3 regions of the Methylobacterium sp. OAE515 genome follow, and region 2 is predicted to be linked to each of the others. Evidence: predicted binding sites of a transcription regulator. Region 2 holds the regulator's gene; each other region holds the start of a gene.
What was found. The regulator HrcA, encoded in region 2, represses chaperone genes, less so after heat shock. The targets are predictions, from matches to a motif close to GTTAGCACTCNCNNNNNGNGAGTGCTAAC.

Region 1: the regulator HrcA is predicted to act here: its motif matches at 3,721-3,749, upstream of groES (co-chaperone GroES).
Region 3: the regulator HrcA is predicted to act here: its motif matches at 4,844-4,872, upstream of groES (co-chaperone GroES).

Annotation. Positions count from the first base shown of each region.
Region 1 covers NZ_JBGMUV010000001.1:1,346,827-1,353,993, forward strand. Annotated here, with positions in the region: gene ABIE45_RS06625 (transglutaminase family protein) at 276-1,139, shown strand; gene groL (chaperonin GroEL) at 1,594-3,231, opposite strand; gene groES (co-chaperone GroES) at 3,331-3,618, opposite strand; gene ABIE45_RS06640 (response regulator) at 3,944-4,366, opposite strand; gene ABIE45_RS06645 (DUF3606 domain-containing protein) at 4,363-4,551, opposite strand; gene ABIE45_RS06650 (hypothetical protein) at 4,806-5,021, shown strand; gene ABIE45_RS06655 (hypothetical protein) at 5,492-5,860, opposite strand; gene ABIE45_RS06660 (hypothetical protein) at 6,508-6,723, shown strand; partial or broken gene ABIE45_RS06665 (class II aldolase/adducin family protein) at 6,911-7,045, shown strand; gene ABIE45_RS06670 (NAD(P)/FAD-dependent oxidoreductase) at 7,080-7,167, opposite strand, start outside.
Region 2 covers NZ_JBGMUV010000001.1:5,573,092-5,580,258, forward strand. Annotated here, with positions in the region: gene ABIE45_RS27125 (penicillin-binding protein activator) at 1-753, shown strand, start outside; gene hemW (radical SAM family heme chaperone HemW) at 754-1,929, opposite strand; gene rdgB (RdgB/HAM1 family non-canonical purine NTP pyrophosphatase) at 1,968-2,597, opposite strand; gene rph (ribonuclease PH) at 2,594-3,307, opposite strand; gene hrcA (heat-inducible transcriptional repressor HrcA) at 3,476-4,531, shown strand; gene ABIE45_RS27150 (DUF1236 domain-containing protein) at 4,589-5,410, opposite strand; gene ABIE45_RS27155 (MFS family transporter) at 5,776-7,140, shown strand.
Region 3 covers NZ_JBGMUV010000001.1:5,179,488-5,186,654, forward strand. Annotated here, with positions in the region: gene ABIE45_RS25275 (ligase-associated DNA damage response DEXH box helicase) at 1-1,189, shown strand, start outside; gene pdeM (ligase-associated DNA damage response endonuclease PdeM) at 1,231-1,944, shown strand; gene ABIE45_RS25285 (methyl-accepting chemotaxis protein) at 2,083-3,543, opposite strand; gene ABIE45_RS25290 (CorA family divalent cation transporter) at 3,744-4,730, opposite strand; gene groES (co-chaperone GroES) at 4,943-5,233, shown strand; gene groL (chaperonin GroEL) at 5,308-6,951, shown strand; gene ABIE45_RS25305 (hypothetical protein) at 7,141-7,167, shown strand, end outside.

The sequences.
Region 1 (7,167 bases), 4.2 Mb from region 2:
GTGACTGACCAGCCTAATCGGACGTTCTCAGCATCCGCAATGGCTCGAAAGCGGATCAGGGTGTCGTCATCGACGATGAGAGCGTGAGGCTCATCGCCCTAAGCAACATGGGTCACAGAGTCTAAATCCTATTTTGCCGGACAAGTCTCCCCCGACGAATTCCTGATCCCGGCAAGCCGATCGCGCTCCGGATCAGGATAGGGCCGAATGCATGCTAGGCTGCGTCGGAATAGCTGGCGCGCCGCGCGGACGTGAAGAATTGAGAGGGCGATTCTTTGGTCGAGCTTCGTATTCGCCACCGTACGACATACCTTTATCGCCAGCCAGTCAGCCTCGGACCGCATCGGCTGATGATGAGGCCGCGGGAGAGCCGAGACCTGCGCCTGCTGTCGAATGACATCAGCCTATCGCCGGACGCGACTCTCACCTGGGCCTACGACGTCGCCGGCAATGCCGTGGCGACTGCGACGTTCGGGTCGTTGGCCGAGCGCCTTGTCGTGGAAAGTGTATCGCGGGTCGAACTCTCGGCCGCGGCCTATCCGGTCTTTGCCATCGCCGGTTCCGCCATCACGTTTCCCTTCCGGTACACCGACGACGAATGGACGGACCTCGGCAGTCTGACGGTTCGGCAGTATGCGGAGGAATCGCCAAGCCTGAGGGTCTGGGCGCAAGGGTTCGTGGCGGCCTATCCGACCGACACGCTGTCCTTGCTCAAGGACCTGAATGCGGGGGTCGGCAGCACCATCGTCTACCGGGTTCGGGAGGACGAAGGTACGCAGTCCCCGAGTGAGACCCTGTCCCTCGGGGTGGGTTCGTGCCGGGACTTGGCGACGCTCCTCGTCGAGGCGGTGCGCAGCCTCGGCTTCGGAGCCCGGGTCGTCTCAGGCTACCTCCATGACCCGTCGCGAACGTTGCTCGGCTCTGCGGATGCTGGAGCCACGCATGCCTGGGCAGAAATCTTCCTGCCGGGTGCGGGGTGGGTCACATTCGATCCGACGAACCAGAGCGTCGGCGGCGCGAACCTAATCCCCGTCGCGGTCGCACGCGACATCAGGCAAGCTATGCCGCTGATCGGAAGCTTCGTCGGGCCGGCAGATGCCTTCTCGGACATGTCCGTAGAGGTCAGCGTCGACGGGTAGGCGCCAAATGCTGGTTGTCGAAGATGACGTCGAGGTTGGCATGCTGATGGTGATCCGCGTCTGTTGCATACGCTGATCCGGACAAGGCTCGCCGAGGGTCGATAGGGGCGTTCATCCTGCGTGGAGTTCCGACGGCGTTCGTAGTCGGCAGGGGCGATAGCGACGTCGGGATTGGTTCTTAAATCCCTTGACGGACAACGGACGCGAACGGCACGGCTCGCCGTCTAAGGTCGAAAATCCATACGATGACGCAGCGACGCGCCGTGTTCCTGTTTGAGCTCGGCTCGCGACGCGCCAAGCGAGCGGTCATCATTGACGGCCTGAAAACCGTAAGTGCGGCGCGGAGCTGTCGTTAGTCTCAGCCGACCAATCCACCACTCAGCGGTGCTCCAAAGCGCTCTCCAAACAGCCGCATCGCGGCATGCCGGAGAGCGCTTTGAGTCTGTTTGGCAGGTCAGAAATCCATCCCACCCATGCCACCGCCGGCAGGCATGGCAGGAGCCTCCTTACGCGGAGCCTCGGAAATCATCGCCTCGGTGGTCACCAGCAGGCCGGCCACGGAGGCAGCTCCCTGGATCGCTGCACGGACTACCTTGGCCGGATCGACGATGCCGGCCTGGATCATGTCGACGTACTCTTCGGTCTGGGCGTTGAAGCCGAAGGTCTCCGACGAGGTGTTGTCGGTGATTTTGCCGACCACGATCGAGCCCTCGACACCCGAGTTCTGGGCGATCTGGCGCAGCGGGGCCTCGAGAGCCTTCAGCACGATCTTGATGCCGGCCTGGACGTCGGGGTTGTCGTTCGAGAGGCGCTGAACGGCTGCCTTGGCGCGCAGCAGCGCGGTGCCGCCGCCCGGGACGATGCCTTCCTCAACCGCCGCGCGGGTGGCGTTGAGGGCGTCGTCGACGCGGTCCTTCTTCTCCTTGACCTCGACCTCGGTCGAACCGCCGACGCGGATCACCGCGACGCCGCCCGCGAGCTTGGCCAGACGCTCCTGCAGCTTCTCACGGTCGTAGTCCGAGGTGGTCTCCTCGATCTGCGCCTTGATCTGCGAGATGCGGCCCTCGATGTCGGACTTCTCGCCGACGCCGTCGATGATCGTGGTGTTCTCCTTCTCGATGCGCACGCGCTTGGCGCGGCCGAGCATGGGGAGCGTCACGTTCTCAAGCTTGATCCCGAGATCCTCGGCGATCATCTGGCCCTTGGTCAGGATCGCGATGTCCTCGAGCATCGCCTTGCGGCGATCACCGAAGCCCGGCGCCTTGACGGCCGCGACCTTCAGGCCGCCGCGGAGCTTGTTGACCACCAGCGTGGCCAGAGCCTCGCCCTCGATGTCCTCGGCGATGATCAGGAGCGGCTTGCCGGTCTGGACCACGGCCTCAAGCACCGGCAGCATGGCCTGGAGCGAGGAGAGCTTCTTCTCGTGGATGAGGATGTAGGGGTCCTCGAGCTCGGCGACCATCTTCTCCGCGTTCGTGATGAAGTACGGGGAGAGGTAGCCGCGGTCGAACTGCATGCCCTCGACGACGTCGAGCTCGGTCTCGGCGGTCTTCGCCTCCTCGACCGTGATCACGCCCTCGTTGCCCACCTTCTGCATGGCGTGGGCGATCATCTCGCCGATCTCCTTGTCGCCGTTGGCGGAGATCGTGCCGACCTGGGCGATTTCTTCCGACGAGGCGACTTTGCGTGAGCGTTCGCCGATATCCTTCACGACTGCGGCTACCGCCAAATCGATGCCGCGCTTCAGGTCCATCGGGTTCATTCCGGCGGCGACGTACTTCACGCCCTCGCGGACGATGGACGCGGCCAGCACGGTCGCAGTGGTGGTACCGTCACCGGCCGTATCGCTGGACTTCGAGGCCACTTCGCGCACCATCTGGGCGCCCATGTTCTCGAACTTGTCGGCGAGCTCGATCTCCTTGGCGACCGTCACACCGTCCTTGGTGATCCGCGGGGCGCCGAAGCTCTTCTCGATCACGACGTTGCGGCCCTTCGGGCCCAGCGTCACCTTCACCGCGTTGGCGAGCAGTTCGACGCCACGCAGCATCTTCTCGCGGGCATCGACCGAAAAGCGAACGTCTTTGGCGGACATGGTGGGGCGCTCATCATCTGTCGTTTGACCCCGAGGCACGCCACAGCGGGCGCCTCAAAGGGCAGGTCGAGGATCAAGGCCGTTGCGGCCTGATCCGAGCTAGGCGACGACGCCCAGGATGTCGGATTCCCTCATGATCAGGAGGTCCTGACCGTCGATCTTGACCTCGGTGCCGGACCACTTGCCGAACAGGACGCGGTCGCCGGCTTTCACGTCGAGTGCGTTGATCTTGCCGGCCTCGTCCCGTGCACCTGGCCCCACGGCGACGACCTCACCTTCCTGCGGCTTCTCCTTGACCGTATCGGGAATGATGATGCCGCCCTTGGTTTTCTCTTCGCCTTCGATGCGACGGAGCACCACGCGGTCGTGCAGCGGACGGAATTTCATTGTGAGATCCTGATCGTTCCCAAGCGAGATCCAACCGACATGGTTGGCGCTGTCGCGGGAGAGGTAGCGGCGAAGAGGAGCATCGCGGCCCGATCGATGCACCTTAGCACTCGTCATACGGTAGTGCTAATCCTATTCCGGCAACCAAATCCGCCTTTTCACCTGTCGGGATACCTCGGAGAAGCGGGAGCATCAGTTCAAACATTACAGCTGCACGCCGCCTGATTCAGTCCGCTGATACTGTCACGATTCGGGTCATTCTCCCGCAGCTACACGTCCCGCCGTGCTCGTCGGTGTACCCGTTTAAGCCATCGCCGTTGGCGGCCTAGATGCCGCCGCTCTGCTGCGACACGAAGTCGAACACGTTGGCGGTGAGCATGCTGGGTGCGTACGGCTTGGCCATGAAGCGCGCGCCTTCTGGCAAGTCGGCGGCTTTGGGGTAGCTCTGGCCTGACACGATCAGCAAGCTGATCTCGGGCCACCGCGCCGAGACTGCCTTCGCCAGCTGATGGCCGTTCAGGTCGCCGCGACACATATCGACGTCAGTGATCATCACACGCACGTCGGTGCGAGTCCCGAGTACGCCAAGCGCCTCGCCAGCGCTGCGCGCTTCGAACACGACCATTCCGGAATCGCCCAACATCTGGGCCATGTCCATCAGCTGCACTGCATCATCGTCGACGATGAGGACGCCGAGCTGGTGCAAGGCCAACTTTGCCCGTTGGTTTAGAGCAGCGGGGGCCGTCATGATCCGGACGGCCCGCTTAGGTGGCTTGAGAGGGTGGTGATTCGGGAGCCGACCATTCTCACCGCCTTGCGCAGCTGCGCGTCCGTCACGCCGAAACGCTCGGACCAGGCAGCTCGAACGACGTGATCATGAATGTCGATATGGATGGCGGCGCGACTTTGATCGGCTGTCGAGCTGAACGGCATGGGAGCTTCGCGACTTCTCACGAAGACCGCGCCTCAGGTATTCTGTTGGATGGATGATTGCCAACGTGGGACAACCGGCAGGGTTGCATCGTTCCCTCGCCGAATGCTGCTACCTCTTCGCGGACTGACAGCGGCTCCCAATCGCGGCTTCAGCGACGGATGAGCGACCGTCGTAGATCCATGCAGATCGAGGCCCGCGTTCGCATCACACAATGCGATGTGACGTGTATGCTTAGCGCGCAGCAGGAGCGACCATGAACTACACATTCGAGTTTTACCGCATCAGGCCGGGCGATAAGGCGCATGCCACGCTAGAGCGAATCCAGCAGGAGGCATCGGATCTGGATGCCGCGATGATGAAGGCTCGTTCTTTGTTCGGGTCTTTGGACCTCCCGCAAAAGCCTGATGGCGTTCGCATTCTCGATGAAGGCGGAGCCGAGGTCTTCGTGTGGAACCCGGGAGGACACTGAGGCCGGCCGGATCTGAAACATCACGGGCAGCATCGCAGCCAGGTCTGATCACGGCTGGCGAGGCATGTTGCCGCTCCGCAAAGCTGGGGCCAACCAAATATGCGATGCCGCCCAACATGCAGCGTAGGGAAGGGTTGTTAACCTAGTCTCAACAGTTGGTCACGCTCGCGCGGCTCCTCATGGCGGAGTATGCTTGGCGCCAACTGAGGAATATGGGACCCGGAATGCGCACGCTCGAGCTTTATGCCAGTCCTGATGGAGACCGATGGGACTAGATGCGCAGTTTTAAGGGCGGCCTCGCTTTCGTCCGACACTCGGCCAACGAGGCGTTCGGTGAAACCGTCACTGATATCGACCTCGGCTCATTCCCAGCCCTCGGCCCCGACAACCCTGAGCATCGCGAGAGTCTTCCCGGAGAGGTATCACCCAGCAGAGCCACGCCGGCGGTCGCCGAGATCCTGTCACGCCGTTTAGATTCCCACGCTCGCAGCACCGGCTTCAGCCGCCTGTTTGACGGTTGCCCCCCTGCGCAGCGCCTCGGCTATTGTGGACGATGCTGTGTCGATCGCGCCGGCCCGCTCGTCCCCGAAGTCACGCATGCTGTTTGTCTCGGTACCCATCCGCGCATGGTAATTGTCGGGGAAGCGCGCGTCCATTCGCATCTTCAGGATCTTCGTGGCGGCGCGATAATCGTCATCGAAGTTCCTGCTTCTGGTCGCGGTCTGGCCCCTGTAGGCTCCTGCCTCGTTCTCTTTTCCAATCGAGGTGCTTCTACGCTGCCCCCCACTGCCGAAGAGAAACTGGACGATTTTGGAGAGCAGCCACATGAGTGAGTTCATCGGAGTGTCCTGAACGGGCAGCAGCGGCGGTGCCTTTTCGGAGGCAACGCATACCAGCTAGCTTCGGGCTCAGAGGCGCCGCCATGATGCCCGCTGAGCAGTAGAGCCGAATGGCAGGCCCACGAAGCGGGGCAGCGAGCGAGGCAGACTGAGTGCGTCCAGTCATAGAGGCTTCAAGCCGACTAATTTTCTTCCTATGTTATACAGTCGCTTCTCGTCTTCATGCGCGCATCTTGAAAGATTCGAAATTTTGTGATTATCGCGCTGGCCGTGTTTATAAGATTGTATTACAGCATCCATGTGCCGTGAATTGTCTTTGCTGAAGGCTGCTTTCAGGTCGTTGCGGCCTTGAACATTTTCCCCCGAATTCAAACTCCAATCCAAGTCCTCTTTGACCGCTTTCCAATTTGCAGACATTTATTCCTCCCGTGCCCTCTTGTGGAGCTATCGGAGAATACGCTCGTTTTCGGTTCCGTCGAGTCGATGAGTATCCGCTGTCGAGTAGCGGGGGCCGTGCGCTGATCTCACTTGGTGCGAGGCAAGAGATTGCCACCTACCGAGACAATGGCAGGTCCGCGCCATGATGCAGAGGCCTGCATTGGAACGGGAGCCGCCCGTAAGTTGGGGCCCAGGAAGGCGAAAACGAGGTGTTCGGCGCTGGTAAGCAAGCGCACTTCGGGCACGGCGACCGCCAGCAGGACCCGGAAGGCGGCATGACCGGCCGGATGGACGAACGGGCCGGCCGCCCATTCGGCTTTGTCCTGTCCGAGGACGAGGACCGGCGCGAGTGCATCGGTCGGTCGCTCTCGTCGGAGGGCTTCGATGTCTTGGCGTTTATCGACTTCGGCAGTGCGCAGGCGTAGCACGACGAGGAGACGCCGGAGGTCGCGATCGACGCCGCCGCGGCCGGTCACGGATTAGAGATCGTCGCCGAAATCCTCGCTGCGCGGCGGGCGCATAATGTTAATCGCCTGATCTCGCTGTCGGACGGCTTCGAAGCTGGGACCTACTTCGCCGCGCACTGCTTCAGCGTGAAGGGCTCGCATCGCCGAAGTGACGGCGTCGAGCCTACTCGTCTGCGACTTCGACGGGCATGTCCGTGAAGGGAATGGGAAGCCGGAGGCGACGGCGTTCCATATCCATGACCGGCCTCACCGATCTCGTCCAAGGGCGCGAGCCGAATTCCAGCGCAAGCCTTCCGATGCCGCCCGCAATGGCTTCAAGCGGAACGCACGAACCGACCAGTGGGAAGTCTCGCCCGGAGTGCTCCCAGAGCCTCGTTGGCGGCCCTTCGCCCGCTGTCGTGG
Region 2 (7,167 bases):
ACGGACGCGACGGTGGCGACCCGGGGCGTCTACCTCCTGAGCTTCCTCCCGCAGCCGGAGGTCGATCGCGTCGTCGAGGACTCGGTCGCGGGCGGAAAACGCTCCTTCGCGGCCCTGATCCCCGAAACCGCCTACGGCAACGCCGTCGAGGCCGAGTTCCGGGAGGTCGTCGCCCGCCGGGGCGCCCGTGTCGCCGCGGTCGAACGCTATCCGGCCGGAGCGCCCGGCCCCGCAGTCGAGCGGCTAGCGCGGGTGATCACGGGCCCCGCCGCCACCGCGGACGCGCTGTTCATTCCCGAAACCGCCGAGGCCATGCCGGCCGTCGCGGCCGCCCTCACGAAGGCGGGCTTCTCGCCGGGTCGGGTCCGTCCGATCGGAACGGCCCTCTGGAACGAGCCGGGCCTGTTCGCTCTGCCGGCTCTCCAGGGCGGGCGCTTCGCCTCGCCGGACCGCAGCGGGTTCTCGAGTTTCAGCGGCCGCTATCAGGCGCGCTTCGGCAGCGTTCCGCCGCGCGTTGCCTCGCTCGCCTACGACGCGGTGACGCTCGCCGCCGCCCTGGCGCGCCAGTACGGCTCGCAGCGCTTCGCCGAGACGACGCTCACCAGCGGATCCGGCTTCGCCGGGGTCGACGGCACGTTCCGCTTCCGCCCGGACGGTCAGAGCGAGCGCGCGCTGGCGGTCTACGAGATCCGCAACAACGCCGCGCCTGTCGTGAGCCCGGCGCCGCGCGTGCTGGCCAAGCCGGGGATCTGATCAGGTCGCGAGTTCCGCCACCAGGGCGTTGAGCACGGGCGCACCGCGGGCGGTCGCGGCGATGCGGCCGCCGGGCCGCCATTCCAGCAACCCGTCGCCCATCAGCATCCCGATCCGGTTGCCGTTGAGCGGACGGCCCTTCAGCGCGGCGTAGCGGGCGGGGTCGATCCCCTCGGCGAGCCGCAGACCCATCACTAGGAACTCGTCGGCCTGATCTTCAAACGACAGCGTCTCGGTTTCGACAACACCGTGGCCGTCGCGCTCAACCTTCGCGCGCCACGCCTCCGGCGACCGCTCGGTGACGGTGCCGATCCGCCCGTGCTCCGTGACCAGCCGCCCGTGGGCGCCCGGTCCGATGCCGGCATATTCGCCGTAGCGCCAGTAAAGCAGGTTGTGGCGCGATTCCGCGCCCAGCCGGGCATGGTTCGAGATCTCGTAAGCCGGCAGGCCGGCTTTGGCGCAGAGATCCTGCGTCACGTCGTAGAGGGCGCGGCCGGTCTCGTCGTCCGGGGTCACCAGCTTGCCGGCGGCCGCGAGACCGTGGAACGGCGTGCCCGGCTCGATCGTCAGCTGATAGAGGCTCAGATGCTCGGCCGCCCGCGCCAGAGCTTCGCCCAGCTCGGACCGCCACGCGGCCGGCGTCTGGCCGGGGCGGGCGTAGATCAGGTCGAAGGACATGCGCGTGAAGACCGCCTGGGCGACCTCGATCGCCGCCAGCGCCTGCGCCGCGTCGTGGAGGCGGCCGAGCGTCCGCAGGGACGCGTCGTCCAGCGCCTGTACGCCGAGCGAGACGCGGTTGATGCCGGCCGCGCGGTAGCCGCGGAAGCGGCCGGCCTCGACGCTCGACGGGTTCGCCTCCAGGGTGATCTCGGCGTCGGGCGCCACGCTCCAGTGGCCCGCCACGGCCTCGAGCAGGCCGGCGACCGTCGCGGGCTGCATCAGCGAAGGCGTCCCGCCGCCCAGGAAGATGCTGGTGACTTTGCGCCCAGGCGTGCGCGCGGCGTTGTGGGCGATCTCGGCGCGGAACGCGTCGAGAAAGCGCGGCTCGTCCACGCCCGCGTGGCGGACATGGCTGTTGAAGTCGCAATACGGGCACTTCGCCGCGCAGAAGGGCCAGTGCAGGTAGATCCCGAAGCCCGCGTCGCGGGTCGGGTGGTCCGGGCCGGTCGGTGTCATGATCGCCGGGATGTGAGCGCGCGCGGCCCGTTTGGCAATCAGGACGCGGGCGCGAGGCACGCCCGGCTGAGATCGACGAAAGCCCGCGCCCGGTGCGAGAGCCCCGCGCCCTTCTGCCAATCGACGCCGTGCTTCTCGTCCGCGGTCATCTCGCCGAACGTGCGCTCATGCCCGTCGGGCCGGAAGATCGGGTCGTAGCCGAACCCGGCCGAGCCTCGCGCCGCGACGAGCTCGCCGAACACCCGGCCCTCGAACAGCTCCGCGTGGCCATCCGGCCAGGCGAGCACCAGCGCCGAGACGAAATGCGCCCGGCGCTCCGCCGCGCCGCGCCGGTCTAGCTCGGCGAAGATCCGCGCCATGGCGCCGGTGAAGTCCTTGGTCGGTCCGGCCCAGCGGGCCGAGAAGATGCCCGGCGCCCCGTCAAGGGCATCCACACACAGGCCGGAATCGTCCGCGAAGGCCGGCAGCCCGGTGGCGTCGGCGGCAGCCTTCGCCTTGATGGCGGCGTTCTCGGCGAACATCGTGCCGGTCTCTTCCGGCTCCGGCAGGCCGAGCTCACCGGCCGAGACGGCCTCGATTCCGAAAGGCGCCAGCAGCTCGCGCATCTCGGCGAGCTTGCCGGCATTGTGGGTGGCGATCACCACCTTGCCCGTCAGTCGCCGGCTCACGCGATCGCCTCCTTCTGAAGCGCGACCAGCCGGTCGGTGCCGGCGCGGGCGAGCCGCAGCAGCTCGAGGAGCTGATCCTGCGAGAACGGCTCCATCTCGGCGGTGCCCTGCACCTCGACGATGCCGCCCCGGCCGGTGAGCACGAAGTTGGCGTCGGTCTCGGCCGCCGAATCCTCGGCGTAGTCGAGGTCGAGGACCGGCGTGCCCTTGTACAGGCCGCACGATACGGCGGCGACGTGGTCGCGCAGCGGATCGACCGAGATGATCGAGCGCGCCCGCATCCAGGCGAAGCAATCGTGCAACGCCACCCAGGCGCCGGTGATGGCGGCGGTCCGGGTGCCGCCATCGGCCTGGATCACGTCGCAATCGACCGTGACTTGGCGCTCGCCGAGCGCCGGCAGGTTGGTCACGGCGCGCAGCGACCGGCCGATCAGGCGCTGGATCTCCTGCGTCCGGCCCGACGGCTTGCCGGAACCGACCTCGCGGCGGGTGCGTTCGTGGGTCGCACGCGGGAGCATGGCGTATTCGGCCGTGACCCAGCCCTTGCCTGAGCCGCGCAGCCACGGGGGCCCACGCTCCTCCAGAGAGGCGGTGCAGAGCACCCGGGTGTTGCCGAAGCTGACGAGGCAGGAGCCCTCGGCGTAGCGCGACACAGCGCGCTCCAGGCTCACGGGCCGCAATTCGTCGGCGGCACGCTTGGAAGGCCGCATCGCAGGCCCCTTCTATGGTGAGAAGTCGAGGGCCGGGCTCTTAGGCCGCCGCGCCACCGCGAGCAAGCATCGCCGTGTGGATTGATCCGCGCGTGTTGGACGGACATGATCGGACCACAGGATGACCGCGTGACAGACCCCCACCCCCGATTTCCGAACAGCCAGCCCATGCAGGCGCTTGCCGCACTCAACGAGCGGGCGCGCGAGATCTTCCGGCAGATCGTCGAGAGCTACCTCACGACGGGCGAGCCGGTGGGATCGCGCAATCTCGCCCGTATCCTGCCGATGGCCCTGTCGCCGGCTTCAATTCGCAACGTGATGGCGGATCTGGAGCATTCCGGCCTGATCTTCGCGCCTCACACCTCGGCCGGGCGCCTGCCGACCGAGTTGGGCTTGCGGTTCTTCGTCGACGCGATGCTCGAACTCGGCGATGTCAGTCAGGACGAGCAGCGGCGCATCGAGGCGCAGATGCGGGCTGCCGCCTCGGGCCACACCTTCGAGTCGGCACTGGCCGAAGCCTCGACCATGCTGTCAGGCGTTTCGCGCGGGGCCGGCGTGGTGCTGACCACAAAGGCCAACGTCAACCTGAAGCATATCGAATTCGTCCGCCTCGATCCGGCCCGCGCCCTCGTCATCCTGGTCTCGGATGACGGCTCGGTGGAGAACCGGCTGGTGGATCTGCCCCCCGGACTGCCGGCGGGCGCGCTCCAGGAGGCCACCAACTACCTCAACGCGCGGCTGCAGGGCCGGACCCTCGGATCGCTGCGCGCCGAGATCGAGACCGGACGGAAGGCGATGAAGCGGGAGCTCGACGCGCTGACGGAGCGCCTGGTCGATGCCGGGCTCGCCACGCCGGTCGGCCCGACGGAGGCGCGTCAGCTCATCGTGCGCGGACAGGCCAACCTGCTCGACGACCTGCGCGCGGCTGAGGATCTCGAGCGTATCCGCCTGCTGTTCAACGATCTGGAGACCCAGAAGGACGTCATCGATCTTCTGGCCCGGGCCGAGGGCGGCGAGGGCGTGCGCATCTTCATCGGCTCCGAGAATAAGCTGTTCTCGCTCTCCGGGTCGTCGCTGATCGCGGCGCCATTCCGCGACGGGTCGCAGCAGATCGTCGGAGTCGTCGGCGTCATCGGCCCGACGCGGCTGAACTACGCGCGCATCGTGCCGATGGTCGACTACACCGCGCGGGTCGTTTCCAAGCTGCTCGACGGGGGGCGGTGAGAGGCACCGGGCAGGCTAAGACCCGCCCGGCGCCCATCACGCGAACGGTGCCGACGTTCAGGCCGGGATCACGTCCACGATCTCGTAGGTGTCGGGATCAATGATGACGATGTCGTCGCGCACGAGGATGAACTCGTAGCCCTCGTATTCCGGGACGAGCGAGACGATCGCCGGCGGAAGCCGGTGAAGGGTGACCGACCGCGGGATAGCAGTGCCCACCGCGAGGCCGAACGCGACGTCGCGCAGCGGCGAGACACCGAGGCGGGTGATCGAGCTCCGGAACTCCGTGCGCTGCCGCGTGTCGAGGCGGCCCACCGCGCCGCGGGCCGACCCACCGCCGCGGACACCCTCACGGGCGCCCTCGCGGCCGCCGCGCTCGCCGGCCGCGCCCCGACCGCCCTGGTTGGGACCGGCCGCATCGCGATTGCCGCGCTCACCCGCGGGACCGGTGTCGCGACCGCCGCGCTCCGCGGCGCCCAGGGCACCGCCGGGCCCGGTGCGGTCCCCGGCCCCGTTACGCTCGGCCGCGCCGCCTTGACGCCCCGGCCCCTCGGCACCGCGGCCACCCGGCTCAGCACCGCGCGGGCCGCTCTCGGCTCCACCGCGCGCCCCGCCTTCGGCCCCACCGCGCGGGCCGCTCTCGGCCCCGCCGGCGCCGCCGCGAACGCCCCCGCCGCCTGCACTGCCGGCACCGCCGCCTGGTCCGGCGCCGCCCGCACCGCCACCGCCCGCCGCGGGGCCGCCAGCCGCGCCACCGGCTCCGCCACCGCCGGGACCGCCACCCGCGCCGCCGCCCCCGGGACCACCCTGTGCGAACGCGGTGGCCGCTCCGGCGACGACGATCACGGCCGCTACCGTGTCTCTCAGAATCCGCTTCATGGCCTCTCCTCCTGGCGATGACGGAGCGCCCTCGACGCGCCGCGCCGGCCCGCAACGAGCCCCCAGGCCAAACCGTTCCGCCGCGTCCTCGACGTCGGGACCGCCGCTGGCGGCGATCTCGTCCGTCCCGTCATCCCGGAGCCGAGCAGCGGAGCGCGCAATCCCATCCTTTGGGCGCCGCACGAGAATCTCGGAAGATGCAGGCGCCTTTCTCTGGGACAGCCGCAAGACGATGACACTGCCTGCAACGGGTCGTGGCTAAGTCCCCTCACGGACTTGCGATCACGGTCATCACCTGTAACGTCGCGTCCTACGAAGAAGAGCCCGGCTTGTTGCCGGCTGAAAAAGTGATCGACGGAGACGCCATGTCCGCCTCGAGAGACGATACGATCGGTATCGCACCGGGCGCCCACGACGACGCAGCCGACCGGAAGCGTCGCATCTGGGCGATCGTCGGCTCGTCGTCGGGCAACCTCGTCGAGTGGTACGACTTCTACTGCTACGCGTTCTTCGCCCTCTACTTCGCGCCGGCCTTCTTCCCGAAGGGCGACTCCACGAGCCAGCTGCTCCAGACCGCCGGCATCTTCGCGGTCGGCTTCTTCATGCGGCCGATCGGCGGCTGGCTGTTCGGCCGCATCGCCGACCGGGTCGGGCGCCGGACCTCGATGGTCATCTCGGTTCTGATGATGTGCTTCGGCTCGCTCCTGATCGGCATCCTGCCGACCTACGAGCACGTCGGCACCCTCGCGCCCGTGCTGCTGCTGCTCGCCCGCATGCTGCAGGGCCTGTCGGTCGGCGGCGAGTACGGCACGTCGGCGACCTACATGAGCGAGGTCGCCATCAAGGGACAACGCGGCTTCTTCGCCTCGTTCCAGTACGTGACGCTGATCGGCGGCCAGCTCCTCGCCTCGCTGGTGCTGGTCCTGCTCCAGACGGTCATGACCGGGCCCGAACTCACCGCATGGGGCTGGCGCATCCCGTTCTTCATCGGCGCGGGCCTCGCGGTCGTGGCGCTCTATCTGCGGCGCTCGCTGGCGGAGACCAAGGACAGCAGCGACAAGGAGACGGCCGGCACCTTCGCCGAGCTGTTCAAGCATTGGCGGGCGTTCCTGGTCGTCGTGGCCTACACGGCCGGCGGCTCCCTGAGCTTCTACACCTTCACGACCTACATGCAGAAGTACCTGGTCAACACCGCCGGCATGCCGAAGACCTCGGCCTCGCAGGTGATGACCGTGGTTCTGTTCGTCTACATGGCGATCCAGCCGATCTTCGGTGCGCTGTCCGACAGGATCGGCCGCAAGGCGAACATGCTGCTGTACAGTGGACTCGGCACGCTGATGGTCGTGCCGCTGATGACCGCTCTCGGGACCAACAAGGATCCCTACCTCGCCTTCGCGCTCATCACCCTCGGGCTCGCGGTGGTGTCGTTCTACACGGGCATCAGCGGCATCGTGAAAGCGGAGCTGTTCCCGACCAACGTGCGCGCGCTCGGCGTCGGCCTGTCCTACGCGGTGGCCAACGCCACCTTCGGCGGCACCGCCGAGTTCGTGGCGCTGTGGTTCAAGGACAACGGCATGGAGAGCACGTTCTTCTGGTACGTGACCGTGCTGATGGCGATCGCCTTCGTGGCCTCGCTGATCATGCCGAACCCGAAGGTGCACGGCTATCTCGACGGCGCCGGCACCGTCGAGGAGGCCCTCGGCAAGAAGCCGCGCTTCGCCCACGCCTGACCGCGTGCAGGATCCGGCTGGACCAGC
Region 3 (7,167 bases), 390 kb from region 2:
GCAGGTGGTCGATTACGTCGCCACCGGTGGCTACGCGCTGCGCGCCTACGAGCGCTTCGCCAAGATCCTGCGCGGGCCGGACGGGCTCTGGCGCGTGCGCGACGCCCGCACTGCCCAGGCCTACCGGATGAATGTCGGCACCATCGTCGAGGCGGCGCGGGTGCGGGTGCGGCTCGGCCGGACCCTGCGCGGCAAGCCCGGTACCGTCCTGCCGAAGACCGGCCGGGTGCTCGGCGAGATCGAGGACGAGTTCGCCAAGACGCTGACGGTCGGCGACACGTTCCTGTTCGCCGGGGAGACCCTGCGCTTCGAGGGACTCGCCGAGGACGAGTGCCTCGTGACCCGCGCACCGGCTGGGACCGACCCGGCGATCCCGTCCTACGCGGGCGCGAAGTTCCCGCTCTCGACCTTCCTGGCCGAGCGGGTCCGGGCGCTGATCGCCGACCCGTTCGCGTGGGATCGCCTGCCGAAGCAGATCGGCGAGTACCTGCTGCAGCAGCGCCGCCGCTCGGTCCTGCCGGGCGAGCGCGACCTGCTGGTCGAGACCTTTCCGCGGGGCAAGCGCTATTACCTGACGGCCTTCCCGTTCGAGGGACGTCTCGCGCACCAGACGCTCGGCATGCTGCTCACCCGCCGGCTGGAGCGCGACGGGCTGCGGCCGCTGGGCTTCGCGGCCAACGATTACGGCATCGCGATCTGGACGACCCGCGACGTCTCCGAACGTGCCGCCCTCGACCCGGACTTCATCGGCGACCTGTTCGCGGTCGACATGCTCGGCGACGACCTCGAGGCGTGGCTCGATGAATCGGCCATGATGAAGCGCACCTTCCGGCAATGCGCCGTCATCGCCGGGCTGATCGAGCGCCACCATCCGGGTCAGAAGAAATCCGGCCGGCAAGTCACGATCTCGACCGACCTGATCTACGACGTGCTGCGCAAGCACCAGCCCGACCACCTCCTGCTGCGGGCGGCGCGGCAGGATGCGGCAACCGGACTCCTCGACGTGAGGCGCCTCGGCATGATGCTAGAGCGCATCCAGGGGCGAATCATCCACAGGTCTCTCGACCGGGTCTCGCCGCTCTCCGTATCCGTGATGCTCGAGATCGGGCGCGAGCGGGTCTACGGCGAGGGTGCCGACGAGATCCTGGCCGAGGCCGAGGCGGAGCTTCTCCAAGAGGCTCTGTCCTGACCGTCGATCCGCCCTCCCCCGACGATTCCGAGGATGCGATCTTGGCGGCCGGCCTGAGACTCGAGAAGACTCACAAGCACCCCACCCTGCAGTTGGCAGGCGAGACCCTGGTGCTCGATCTCTGCGGCGGCCTTTGGCTGCCGGAGCACCGGACGCTGATCGTGTCCGACCTCCACCTGGAGAAGGGCTCGTCCTACGCGGCCCGCTCGGGTCAGTTCCTGCCGCCCTACGACACCCGCGAGACCCTGGCCTGCCTGCACGAGGCCGTGGTGCGCCACGATCCCGTCCGCGTGGTGGCGCTCGGCGATTCCTTCCACGATGCCCGCGGGCCCGAGCGGATGGAGCCGGGCGACCGCGCCATGGTGGCGGCGCTGCAGGAGGGCCGCGACTGGGTCTGGATCGCCGGAAACCACGATGCGGCGGTCAGCGAGGGCGTCGGCGGCCGCTACGCCGACGCGCTGACGATCAGCGGCCTCGTCCTGCGCCACGAGCCGAGCCCGGAACCTGTGACCGGTGAGATCGCCGGCCATCTGCATCCCTGCGGCAAGGTCGCGATGCGCGGGCGGGCGGTGCGCCGCCGCTGCTTCGTCACTGACGGGTCGCGCCTCGTGATGCCGGCCTTCGGGGCCTATGCCGGCGGCCTGAACGTCCGCGCCAAGGCGATCGAAGGGCTGTTCCCGAAGGGTTTTACCGCCCACCTCCTCGGCGACGGGCGGGTCTTCGCGATCGGTCGGGCGCAGCTCGCTCGGGACTGAGCGCGCGCCGTCATCGTCATCACGAGCGAAGTAACGTGATCCAGGGCCGCGCGGCATGGCGCGACGTGGCGTCGCCCGGGACGGCCTCGCCGCGCCCGCAAGGACGGCGCGCCCCGCGTGGGACGCGTTCGGGTTTGCTCACGCCGTTCTCATGAACCGGATCACGCTCTCCGACAGGCTCGCCGAATGGCCGGCGAGGCTCTCGGCGATGCCCTGGACCGATTGCGCGAGTTGACCGGTGGCGTTGGCGGCCTCGGAGACGCCGCCGATATTACCGGCCATCTCGTGGGTCGAGACCGCTTGCTCCTCCACGGCGCTCGCCATCGACAGCGTGAGCTTCGAGAGCTCGCCCACGGCCGCGGTTATCATTTCGATGGCGCCGACCGCATCACCCGTGGCGCTCTGGATCGCCGAGACCTGCTGGGTGATCTCGCCGGTGGCCTTGGCGGTCTGTTCGGCCAGCGCCTTCACCTCCGAGGCCACCACCGCGAAGCCCCGGCCCGCCGCGCCGGCGCGGGCCGCCTCGATCGTGGCGTTGAGCGCCAGCAGATTGGTCTGGTCGGCGATCGACTTGATCATGCCGACGACGGCGTCGACCTTGCGGGCGTTGTCGGCGAGCTGCCGCATCGTCGCGTCGGTGGTCTCAGCCTGGACAGCGATCTGTTGTGCGCGCTCCGAGACCCGGCCGACCTGCCCGGAGATCTCCTGAATCGCGCCGTTCATCTGCTCGGAATTGGCGGCCACCGACGACGCCTTGTGCCGCGCGGATTCGGCCGATTGCATCAGCCCCTCGGCGGAACTCTGCATCTCCTGGATCGCGGATCCGACCGCCTCGACGACCCGCTTGACCTCGGTCTCCATGTTCACCTGCGCGGTGACGACGGCCCAGGTCAGCATCGGCCCGAGGTAGCGGCCCTTCTCGTCGTTCACCGCCGTGACCTGCAGGTTGAGCGTCTCCGGCCCGACCTTGATCTTGGTGGTGTGCGGCAGCCGGCTGGCATCGGCCAGCATGGTGCGCTGGTGGTGCGGGTTCTTGTGGAAGACGTCGAACGAACTGCCGAGCATCGCGTCGACCTTGATCGGCAGGTGCTGCTCGATCGTCGACAGGGTCTTGCGCGACGTGGCGTTCAGGTAATCGATCTTGAAATCGTCGGTCATGTCGGCGGTCATGACCGCAACCGGCACATTGTCGATCATCGTCAGGAGGCGGGTAATCTCCTTCTTCTTCGCCGAGATGTCGGAGGCGAACTTGACCACCTTCACCGGCTGGCCCTTCGCGTCGAGGATCGGGTTGTAGGTCGCCTCGAGCCAGATCGTGGTACCGTCCTTATCGATCCGGGGAAATTCCCCGGTCACGTAGTGGCCGGCCTTCAGCCTGTCCCAGAACGCCGCATATTCGGCGTTTGCGGCATAGGCGTCTTCAACGAAGATGCGGTGATGCTTGCCGACGACATCATTGAGCGCGTACTTCATCACCTTAAGGAAGTTTTCGTTCGCATGCAGCACGCGGCCGTCCAGCGCGAACTCGATGATGGCCAAGGGCCGGTCGAGCGCCTCGATCTTGGCCTGCGCCTCGCTGTACGTTGCTCGCTTGAACATGGTCACAATTGGTTCCTCCGGACGGCTCTATAGCTTCCGTCCGGTTAACAACGCGCTAATCGATGTCCAAATGCGATATCGCCATCGCTGAATGCTTCGGAAGATACGGTCCGCCGAAATGGTTTTCACGCCTTCATCGCATTAAAAATCGAAATTTGCTATAGAAATATCTGATATTGACTATAATGAACTTGCCAATATCAGAACCAGCCGCGGAGACGGAAGTAAATCACCGGCGCGATCGCGCTGAGCAGGATCAGGCCGAGCGCGTAGGGATAGCCGTAGGCCCATTCCAGCTCCGGCATGTGCTTGAAGTTCATGCCGTACATCGAGGCGATCAGCGTCGGCGGGACACCGACCACCGAGACGACCGTCAGCACCCGGAAGACGTTGTTCTGCTCGATGTTGATCAGGCCCAAAGCCGCGTCGAGGAGGAATTGCACGTTCTCGGCGAGCCGGGTCTCGAACTCGTCCAGGGACTCGATGTCCCTTCGGATCGTATCGAAGCGCCCATCCTCGGGCAGGCCGAGCCCATCGCAGGCGGCCGACACGAACGGGACGATCCGCTCCAGCCCGAGCAGGCTCGCGCGAATCTTGCCCAGCACCTTCCCGCGGTTGCTGATGCCGCGCAGGATCCGGCGCAGGGCGAGGTCGCGGCGGCGGGGCGGCGGGCTCTCCAGCCGGCGGCGGTCTGCGCCGCGGACGTCGAAGTCGAAGATCCGGGTCGAGAGGGAATCGAGTTCCGCCGCCATGTCCTCGAGGGCGTCCGCGAGGCTGTCGACCAGCTCCTCCAGGACGACGAGGAAGATTTCGCTCGGGGCCGTGCTGCCGTCGCCGTCCGCGATGCGCTTCGCGGAGGAATCGAAGGCGCGCAGGTCGTGGAAACGGATCGTGACGAGATGGTCCTTGGTCAGCAGGAAGCCCAGCGGCTTCAACTGCGACGCGCTCTGCTCGAACGTGATCATCGGCGTCGACAGCGAGAGCCCGCCCTTCACCCGCCGCAGGCGGCTCGACGTCTCGACCTCCGAGAGCGCCGCCCGGGACGGGACGCGCAAGCCGGTCGCGGTCTCGACGGCCTTGGCCTCCTCCGGCGTCGGGTCGTTCAGGTCGAGCCACACGGTGTTGTGCGCGATCGGGCTGCCGGGTTGCAGCGCCACCGGGCCTTCAGGTCCGTGCAGGCTCAGCATGAGAGCGCGTTATCCACGTGGGAGACAGAGAGCCGCCGGCGCGTCATCGCACCGTCGCGCGGGGGTGCGACAGCCTTGACTCGGAACCAAGCCGGGCCTATCTCGCGGCCGTCTTTGGCACTCGCCGAGACAGAGTGCTAACAGTCGAGTTCGCAAGCGGTCCCGCCGGCCGCATCAACGCCAACTCCAGACCTGAAGCAAGAGGGCAGCTCATGAAGTTCCGTCCGCTGCACGACCGCGTGGTCGTCCGTCGCATCGAAGGCGAAGAGAAGACCAAGGGCGGCATCATCATCCCGGACACCGCCAAGGAGAAGCCGCAGGAGGGCGAGGTTGTCGCCGTCGGTCCTGGCGCCCGCGACGAGTCCGGCCGCGTCAACGCGCTCGACGTGAAGGCCGGCGACCGCGTCCTGTTCGGCAAGTGGTCCGGCACCGAGGTCAAGATCGACGGTCAGGACCTCCTGATCATGAAGGAATCCGACATCATGGGCGTCGTCGCCGCCTGATCGGACCATCCGTCCCCGCCCTTTGAGGCCGCCTGAGGCCTTGGGGCAGAACCCAACGAGACAAGAGGCAAACCATGGCAGCGAAAGACGTTCGTTTCTCCGCCGACGCCCGCGATAAGATGCTGCGCGGCGTCGACATCCTCGCCGACGCGGTGAAGGTGACGCTGGGCCCGAAGGGCCGCAACGTCGTAATCGAGAAGAGCTTCGGCGCCCCGCGCATCACCAAGGACGGTGTGACGGTCGCCAAGGAGATCGAGCTCGCCGACAAGTTCGAGAACATGGGCGCCCAGATGGTGCGCGAAGTGGCCTCGAAGACCAACGACATCGCGGGTGACGGCACCACCACTGCGACCGTGCTGGCCCAGGCCATCGTCCGCGAGGGCGCCAAGTACGTCGCCGCCGGCATCAACCCGATGGACCTGAAGCGCGGCATCGACCTCGCCACCCAGGCCGCCGTGAAGGACATCATCGCGCGCGCCAAGAAGGTCTCGACCTCCGATGAGGTCGCCCAGGTCGGCACGATCTCCGCCAACGGCGACAAGGAGATCGGCGAGATGATCGCCCACGCCATGCAGAAGGTGGGCAACGAGGGCGTGATTACGGTCGAGGAGGCGAAGACCGCCGAGACCGAGCTCGACGTCGTCGAGGGCATGCAGTTCGACCGCGGCTACCTCTCCCCGTACTTCATCACGAACGCGGAGAAGATGGTCGCCGAGCTCGAGGACCCCTACATCCTCATCCACGAGAAGAAGCTCTCCTCGCTCCAGGCCATGCTGCCGGTGCTTGAGGCCGTGGTCCAGACCGGCAAGCCGCTCCTGATCATCGCCGAGGACATCGAGGGCGAGGCTCTGGCCACGCTGGTGGTCAACAAGCTCCGCGGCGGCCTGAAGGTCGCGGCCGTCAAGGCGCCGGGCTTCGGTGATCGCCGCAAGGCGATGCTCGAGGACATCGCGATCCTGACCAAGGGCCAGATGATCGCCGAGGATCTCGGGATCAAGCTTGAGAACGTGACGCTCCCCATGCTCGGCCGCGCCAAGCGCGTGCGCATCGAGAAGGAGAACACCACGATCATCGACGGCGTCGGCGAGAAGTCCGACATCGAGGGCCGCATCTCGCAGATCAAGGCGCAGATCGAGGAGACCACCTCGGACTACGACCGTGAGAAGCTGCAGGAGCGCCTGGCCAAGCTCGCAGGCGGCGTCGCGGTGATCCGCGTCGGCGGCGCGACCGAGGTCGAGGTCAAGGAGAAGAAGGACCGCGTCGACGACGCCCTCAACGCCACCCGCGCGGCGGTCGAGGAAGGCATCGTTCCGGGCGGCGGCACCGCGCTGCTGCGCGCCAAGAAGGCGGTCGCCGAGCTGAAGTCCGAGATCCCGGACGTCCAGGCCGGCATCAAGATCGTCCTCAAGGCTCTTGAGGCCCCGCTGCGCCAGATCGCCCAGAACGCGGGTGTCGAGGGCTCGATCGTGGTCGGCAAGATCACCGACAACACCTCGTCGGAGACCTTCGGCTTCAACGCCCAGACCGAAGAGTATGTCGACATGATCCAGGCCGGCATCGTCGATCCGGCCAAGGTGGTGCGCACCGCCTTGCAGGATGCGGCTTCCGTGGCCGGCCTGCTGGTGACCACCGAGGCGATGGTCGCTGACGCCCCGAAGAAGGACAGCGGCGCTCCCGCGATGCCGGGCGGCGGCGGCATGGGCGGCATGGACTTCTAAGTCCAAGCCACCCGTCGAGACGAAGGAAGGGGGTCGCCGAAGGGCGGCCCCTTTTCTGTTGGACTCTGCTCCCCCTGCCGCTGCCGCGGCCGGGCTCTGGTCAAGACGACGTTGTGGCCGGCCTGCATGACGTCTGCCGCGGCGGTCCGCGGCATCAGTACGGGAACGTGATTGGCGTGACCCGAGCAGGTGGCGTTCGCGTCCAGCGACGTCCCG